DNA from 2 places in the Streptomyces tuirus genome. Region 1 is predicted to be linked to the other one. Evidence: riboswitches for the same ligand, from Rfam matches in the RefSeq annotation. Region 1 holds a riboswitch; the other holds the start of a gene.

Evidence for each region. A riboswitch is a leader RNA that binds a small molecule or an ion and turns the genes downstream of it on or off. The one in region 1 is predicted to bind glycine.
Region 2: another riboswitch for glycine. It lies ahead of gcvP (aminomethyl-transferring glycine dehydrogenase); the one in region 1 lies ahead of gcvT (glycine cleavage system aminomethyltransferase GcvT).

Annotation. Positions count from the first base shown of each region.
Region 1 is NZ_AP023439.1:5,324,062-5,327,457, reverse strand. Features, by position in the region: gene IGS69_RS24595 (enhanced serine sensitivity protein SseB) at 1-457, opposite strand, end outside; gene IGS69_RS24590 (AAA family ATPase) at 559-1,227, opposite strand; glycine riboswitch at 1,450-1,549, shown strand; glycine riboswitch at 1,550-1,669, shown strand; gene gcvT (glycine cleavage system aminomethyltransferase GcvT) at 1,707-2,843, shown strand; gene gcvH (glycine cleavage system protein GcvH) at 2,947-3,324, shown strand; gene glyA (serine hydroxymethyltransferase) at 3,333-3,396, shown strand, end outside.
Region 2 is NZ_AP023439.1:959,849-963,244, reverse strand. Features, by position in the region: gene IGS69_RS04580 (DNA polymerase IV) at 1-783, shown strand, start outside; gene IGS69_RS04575 (PRC-barrel domain-containing protein) at 702-1,076, opposite strand; glycine riboswitch at 1,190-1,285, shown strand; gene gcvP (aminomethyl-transferring glycine dehydrogenase) at 1,461-3,396, shown strand, end outside.

The DNA.
Region 1 (3,396 bases):
TCGAGGGACCGTCCAGCGGGGTCCGGCCGGCCCGGCAGAGCTCGGCCACGGCGGGCGGCGGAAGCGGGATGCCCACCACACCGCCCGGGTTGACGGCTATGCCGGCGTGCGGGGGCAGGCCGCGGGCGAACTCCACGGCGGGCGCGATGGTGTACGACATGTGGGAGCCGACGACCTGCCGGAACTGCTCCTCGGAGCTGAACACCGGGACGAACGCCTGGCCGTCGATCTCGATGCCGGGCAGGTCGAGGGGGCCGCTGTGCGGGCCGCCGCCGCTGGGCAGCGGGATCCACACGAAGCTCCGGCCGAGCACCTCGACGATCCGCCCGCCGGCCGCCGGTCCGGCACCGAGGGAGGCCGAGAGCACCTCCTCCAGCTCGTTGCCGGGCCAACCGCCGTGCGGGTGGGTCTGCGTCTGCGCCGGGAAGTCCGCGGAGAAGTCCGCCGGGATGTCCATCTGCCTACCGCCTGCCTGGAACCACTGCTGTGGCTCAAAGGCTAACGGCTGACGGACGCCCGGGAGCAGCGGGAACCGGGACTGTGCTGGACGGCGCGGGCTCAGCCCGTGAAGCCGATTCTGTGCAGGGTGTTCGCCGTGTCCCGGTCGGCGAGGACGGCCGATCCGCAGCCGGCGGGGAGGTCGCCGCGCTCCACCGCGCGCAGGAGGCGGTTGCCGGCCGCGCGGTGGCGCAGGAACGCGTAGCGCGAGACGCCGCGGCCGCGGTCGCGCTGACCGGCCAGGGCCTGCTCGGGGGTGACGTCGAGGAGGAGCAGGTGGAGCGTGCCGCCCCGGCGGCGGGCCTCGCGGGCGAGCCAGCGGCGGACCCAGGCCTGGGTGCCGCAGTCGTGCACGACGACGCCCTCCCCGGTGCGCAGGGCGCGGCGCAGCCCGGCGTAGTGGGAGAGGCGGACGAGGGGGCGGTACAGCGCGTACGGCAGGGCGCGCGGCATGCGGCGCTCCCAGCGGTCGCGGGTGTCCTGGGAGTCGATGCGCCGGCCCGGCACGGTGCGGCGCATGAGCGTCGACTTGCCGCTGCCGGGCAGGCCCGTCACCACGACGAGGTCGCGGGGGCCGAACAGCAGCGCGTGCGGGCCGCCCCCGGGGCGGTCGCGCAGGTCGCGGACGACCGGCGCCGGCGCCGGGGCGCGGACCGCCCGGACCGGAGCGGCGGCCGGCTGCTCGGGCAGCGCGATGCCCGTCGTCGCGTACGCGGTGGTCCTGTTCACCGTGATCGTCCTCCCCTGGGGCCAGGTACGGAGTCCCATCCCCGCCGAGTGTAAAGAGAAGGTAATGCGGCTGGCCTCTCATTTACGTTCCCGTCCTGCAACAGGGCTGCCACAGGTCGTCGTGCCCGGCGCGCGGGACTCGTGCACTCCCTGTGAAAGGTCCCCCTGCCGCGCCGGAAGGATGCGTGCAATGATGTGCGCGCCAACTGCATACCGGCCGTTTGAATCCGCGCGGGAGAGTCCCCAGCACCGCAAGAGCTGGGGCGCCGAAGGAGCAAGTCCCTCCCTTGAATCTCTCAGGCCCCGTTACCGCGCGGGCGAGGCACATCTGAAAAGCGGGCCGCCCCTGTCCTCGACGGGGACGCGGCTCCACCCAAGGTGCAAGCCATGGACCGGTGCGGTCATGGCGAACCTCTCAGGTTCCGATGACAGATGGGGAGGAACGCCCTCGCCCGTCATGCCCCTTGGAGACACCGACCGTGAGCAGTACAGGAGAACTCCGTCACACCGCGCTCGATGCCCTGCATCGTTCGCTCGGCGCGACGATGACCGACTTCGCCGGCTGGGACATGCCCCTGCGCTACGGCTCCGAGCGCGACGAGCACATCGCCGTGCGCACGAAGGCCGGCCTCTTCGACCTCTCCCACATGGGGGAGATCACCGTCACCGGGCCGCAGGCCGCCGCCCTGCTGGACTTCGCCCTGGTGGGCAACATCGGCGGCGTGAAGCCGGGCCGGGCCCGCTACACCATGATCTGCCGGGCCGACGGCGGCATCCTGGACGACCTGATCGTCTACCGGCTGGGCGAGACCGAGGCCGCCGCATCCGAATACATGGTCGTCGCCAACGCCTCCAACGCCCAGGTGGTGCTGGACGCGCTGACCGAGCGTGCCGCCGGCTTCGACGCCGAGGTGCGCGACGACCGGGACGCCTACGCGCTGCTCGCCGTCCAGGGGCCGCAGTCGCCGGGGATCCTGAAGTCCCTGACCGACGCCGACCTCGACGGCCTCAAGTACTACGCGGGGCTGCCCGGGACGGTCGCGGGCGTCCCGGCCCTGATCGCCCGGACCGGCTACACCGGTGAGGACGGCTTCGAGCTCTTCGTGAAGCCCGAGCACGCCGTCGAGCTGTGGCAGGCCCTGACCAAGGCCGGCGAGGGCGTCGGCCTCGTCCCGTGCGGGCTGTCCTGCCGCGACACACTGCGCCTGGAGGCGGGCATGCCGCTGTACGGGCACGAGCTGTCGACCTCCCTCACGCCCTTCGACGCCGGGCTCGGCCGGGTGGTGAAGTTCGAGAAGGAGGGCGACTTCGTGGGGCGCGAGGCCCTGCGCGAGGCCGCCGCCCGCGCCGAGCAGCAGCCGCCGCGCGTGCTGGTCGGGCTCGTCGCCGAGGGCCGCCGGGTCCCGCGCGCCGGGTACGCGGTCGTCGCCGGCGGCGAGGTGATCGGCGAGGTCACCTCCGGCGCCCCCTCCCCCACCCTCGGCAAGCCGATCGCGATGGCGTACGTCGACCCCGCGCACGCCGCGCCCGGCACGAGCGGCGTGGGTGTGGACATCCGGGGCAGCCACGAGCCGTACGAGGTCGTGGCGCTGCCGTTCTACAAGCGCCAGAAGTAGACACTGGCCGAAGGGCCGCGGCAGTGCCCCCGTGCCCGTCGTCCCAGCTCACCAGCAGTCCCCCCTTTCACAGCACTCCCGCGCGTACAGGAGAATCCAGGCCATGAGCAACCCCACAGCGCTGCGCTACAGCAAGGAGCACGAGTGGCTGTCGGCCGCCGAGGACGGCGTCTCGACGGTCGGCATCACGGAGCACGCGGCCAACGCGCTCGGTGACGTCGTGTTCGTCCAGCTTCCCGAGGTGGGCGACTCCGTGTCCGCCGGCGAGACCTGCGGCGAGCTGGAGTCGACCAAGTCGGTGTCCGACCTGTACTCCCCGGTCTCCGGTGAGATCACCGAGGTCAACGAGGACGTCGTGAACGACCCGTCGCTGGTGAACTCGGCCCCCTTCGAGGGCGGCTGGCTGTTCAAGGTGCGGGTCTCGGAGGAGCCCGGCGACCTGCTCTCCGCCGACGAGTACACCGCGTTCTCCGCGGGCTGAGGAGTCTTATGTCCGTCCTGAACACACCCCTGCACGAGCTCGACCCGGCGGTCGCCGCCGCTGTCGACGCCG
Region 2 (3,396 bases), 4.4 Mb from region 1:
CACGGTCTGTACGCCATGGCGCTGGCGCGCGACGACCGGCCCGTGGTGGCGGAGCGCGAGACGAAATCGGTCTCGGTCGAGGACACCTACGACGTGGACATCCATGACCGGACGCGGGTCGGGCTGGAGGTGCAGCGGCTCGCCGAGCGCTGTGTGCGCAGGCTGCGCGGGGCCGGGCTGTCGGGGCGGACGATCGTGCTCAAGGTGCGGCGGTACGACTTCTCGACGCTCACCCGGTCCGAGACGCTGCGCGGGCCCACGGATGATCCCGCGGTGATCCGCGAGGCGGCGGCCAGACTGCTGGACTCGGTCGATACGACCGGTGGGGTGCGGCTCCTCGGGGTGGGCGTCAGCGGCCTGGCCGACTACACGCAGGAGGACCTGTTCGCCCAGGCGGCGGGGGAGCGGGCGGTCGCTCAGGGCACGGTCGAGGAGCACGCACTGACGGCGGCCGAGGAGCAGCCGTCGCTCGCCGAGCGGCGGTGGCCCGCCGGGCACGACGTGCGGCACGCCGAGTTCGGGCACGGGTGGGTGCAGGGCAGCGGCCTCGGGCGGGTCACCGTACGGTTCGAGACGCCCGACTCGGAGCCCGGGCGGGTCCGGACGTTCCGGGTCGACGATCCGGACCTGGAGGCGGCGGATCCATTGCCGTTGGTGTTACGAGGGCCGGATGGGGGAGGGGATGTGCCCGTGGCGGAGTCTCAGGCCGTCTCGTCGGTGCCCGCGAGCTTGCCGAAGTCGTGGTCCGGCAGCGGGGGCGGGGCGGCGACGTCGAGACCGTAGTGGTGGTAGAGCTGCAGTTCCTGCTCGGGGGAGAGGTGGCGGCCGACGCCGAAATCGGGGGCGTCCTTGATCAGGGCGCGTTCGAAGGGGACGTGGAGGGCGCCCTCGATCAGTTCGCTGGGCTCCAGGGGGACGAAGGCGTCCCTGCTGAACAGGCCGGTCCGTATGGCCGCCCACTCCGGTTCGCCGGTGGCGTCGTCGAGGTAGACCTCGTCGATCGTGCCGATCCTGGTCCCGTTGCGGTCGAACGCCTTGCGGCCGATCAGGTTGCGCGGATCGATGTCGGTTCGCACGGGCCCTCCACATGGTCGCACCTCATCCGTAAACACTACAAAACGGTACAAGCGGGGATGCGGCCACTCGAAGGTTCGTGCGTCGACCTCGCTGGTACGCTGGCAGCGGCTGCTGACCCCGCGCGGGAGAGTCCTCCAGACATCATCGGAGGCGCCGAAGGAGCAAATCCTCCCCGGAATCTCTCAGGCTCACGTACCGCGCGGACGAGGTCACTCTGGAAAGCAGGGCGGGTGTCGACGGCTTCCGCTCTCACCGACGGTGAAAGCCGGAGGCCTTCGGGCGATCCGGTGAAGCTCTCAGGTTGAGATGACAGAGGGGGAGGCCGTCCGGGTACCCGTGCCGTGGTGCCCCTCGCAGGTCGTGTCGACCAGGAGGCCTCCGTAATGACCGCCCACCGCATTCCGCTCTCCGAGCTCGAAGAGGCAGTCCCCTTCGAGCAGCGCCACATCGGCCCCGACCACGAGGCCTGCGCCAAGATGCTCGCCCACGTCGGCTACGGCTCACTCGACGAGCTCACGGCCGCCGCGGTCCCGGCCGTGATCAAGAGCGCCGAGGCGCTGGACCTCCCGGGCGCCCGCAGCGAGGCCGAGGTGATCGCCGAGCTGCGCTCCCTCGCCGACCGCAACCAGGTCCTCGGTTCCATGATCGGACTCGGCTACTACGGCACGTTCACACCGCCGGTCATCATGCGCAACGTCATGGAGAACCCGTCCTGGTACACGGCCTACACGCCGTACCAGCCGGAGATCTCGCAGGGCCGGCTCGAGGCGCTGCTCAACTTCCAGACGGTGGTCGCCGACCTGACCGGGCTGCCGACCTCGGGCGCCTCCCTGCTCGACGAGGGCACCGCGGCCGCCGAGGCCATGGCACTGTCGCGGCGCCTGGGCAAGAACAAGAAGGGCCTGTTCCTGGTCGACGCGGACACGCTGCCGCAGACCATCGCCGTGATCCAGACCCGCGCCGAGCCGACCGGTGTCGAGGTCGTCGTCGCCGATCTCGGCGAGGGCATCCCCGCCGAGCTCGCCGAGCGCGAGATCAACGGCGTACTGCTCCAGTACCCGGGCGCCTCCGGGGCCGTGCGGGACATCAAGCCGGTCATCGACCAGGCGCACGAGCTCGGGGCGCTGGTCACCGTCGCCGCCGATCTGCTGGCGCTGACGCTGCTGAAGTCGCCCGGTGAGCTCGGGGCGGACATCGCCGTCGGCACGACGCAGCGCTTCGGCGTCCCCATGGGCTTCGGCGGACCGCACGCCGGCTACATGGCGGTCCAGGACAAGATGGCGCGCAGCCTGCCCGGGCGGCTCGTCGGCGTGTCCGTGGACGCCGACGGCAACAAGGCCTACCGGCTGGCGCTGCAGACGCGCGAGCAGCACATCCGCCGTGAGAAGGCGACCAGCAACATCTGCACCGCGCAGGTGCTGCTCGCCGTCATGGCCGGCATGTACGCCGTCTACCACGGCCCGGAGGGCCTGAAGGGCATCGCCCGGCGCACCCACCGGTACGCCACGGTCCTGGCCGCCGGGCTCGCGGGCGGTGGCGTCGAGGTCGTGCACGGGGCGTACTTCGACACCCTGACCGTGCGGGTCGAGGGCCGGGCCGCCGAGGTCGTGGCCGCCGCCCGGGACAACGGGGTCAACCTGCGCCACGTCGACGCCGACCATGTCTCGATCGCCTGCGACGAGACCACCACCCGCGCCCAGCTGCGCGCCGTGTGGGCCGCCTTCGGTGTCGACGGTGTCGTCGAGGCACTGGACGCGGCCACCGAGGACGGGCTTCCGGGTGCGCTGCTGCGGACCGACGACTACCTGACGCACCCCGTCTTCCACCAGCACCGCTCCGAGACCGCCATGCTGCGCTACCTGCGCAAGCTGGCCGACCGCGACTACGCGCTCGACCGGGGCATGATCCCGCTGGGCTCCTGCACGATGAAGCTCAACGCGACCACCGAGATGGAGCCGGTCACCTGGCCCGAGTTCGGGCAGCTGCACCCCTTCGCGCCCGCCGAGCAGGCCGGGGGCTACCTCACCCTCATCCACGAGCTGGAGGACCGGCTCGCCGAGGTCACCGGCTACGACAAGGTCTCCCTCCAGCCGAACGCCGGGTCGCAGGGCGAGCTGGCCGGACTCCTCGCGGTCCGCGGGTACCACCGGGCCAACGGGGACGAGCAGCGCACCGTCTGCCTGATCCCGTCGTCCGCGCACGGCACCAACGCCGCCAGCGCCGTGATGGCCGGCATGAAGGTCGTGGTCGTGAAGACCGCCGAGGACGGCGAGATCGACGTCGAGGACCTGCGGGCCAAGATCGAGCAGTACCGCGACG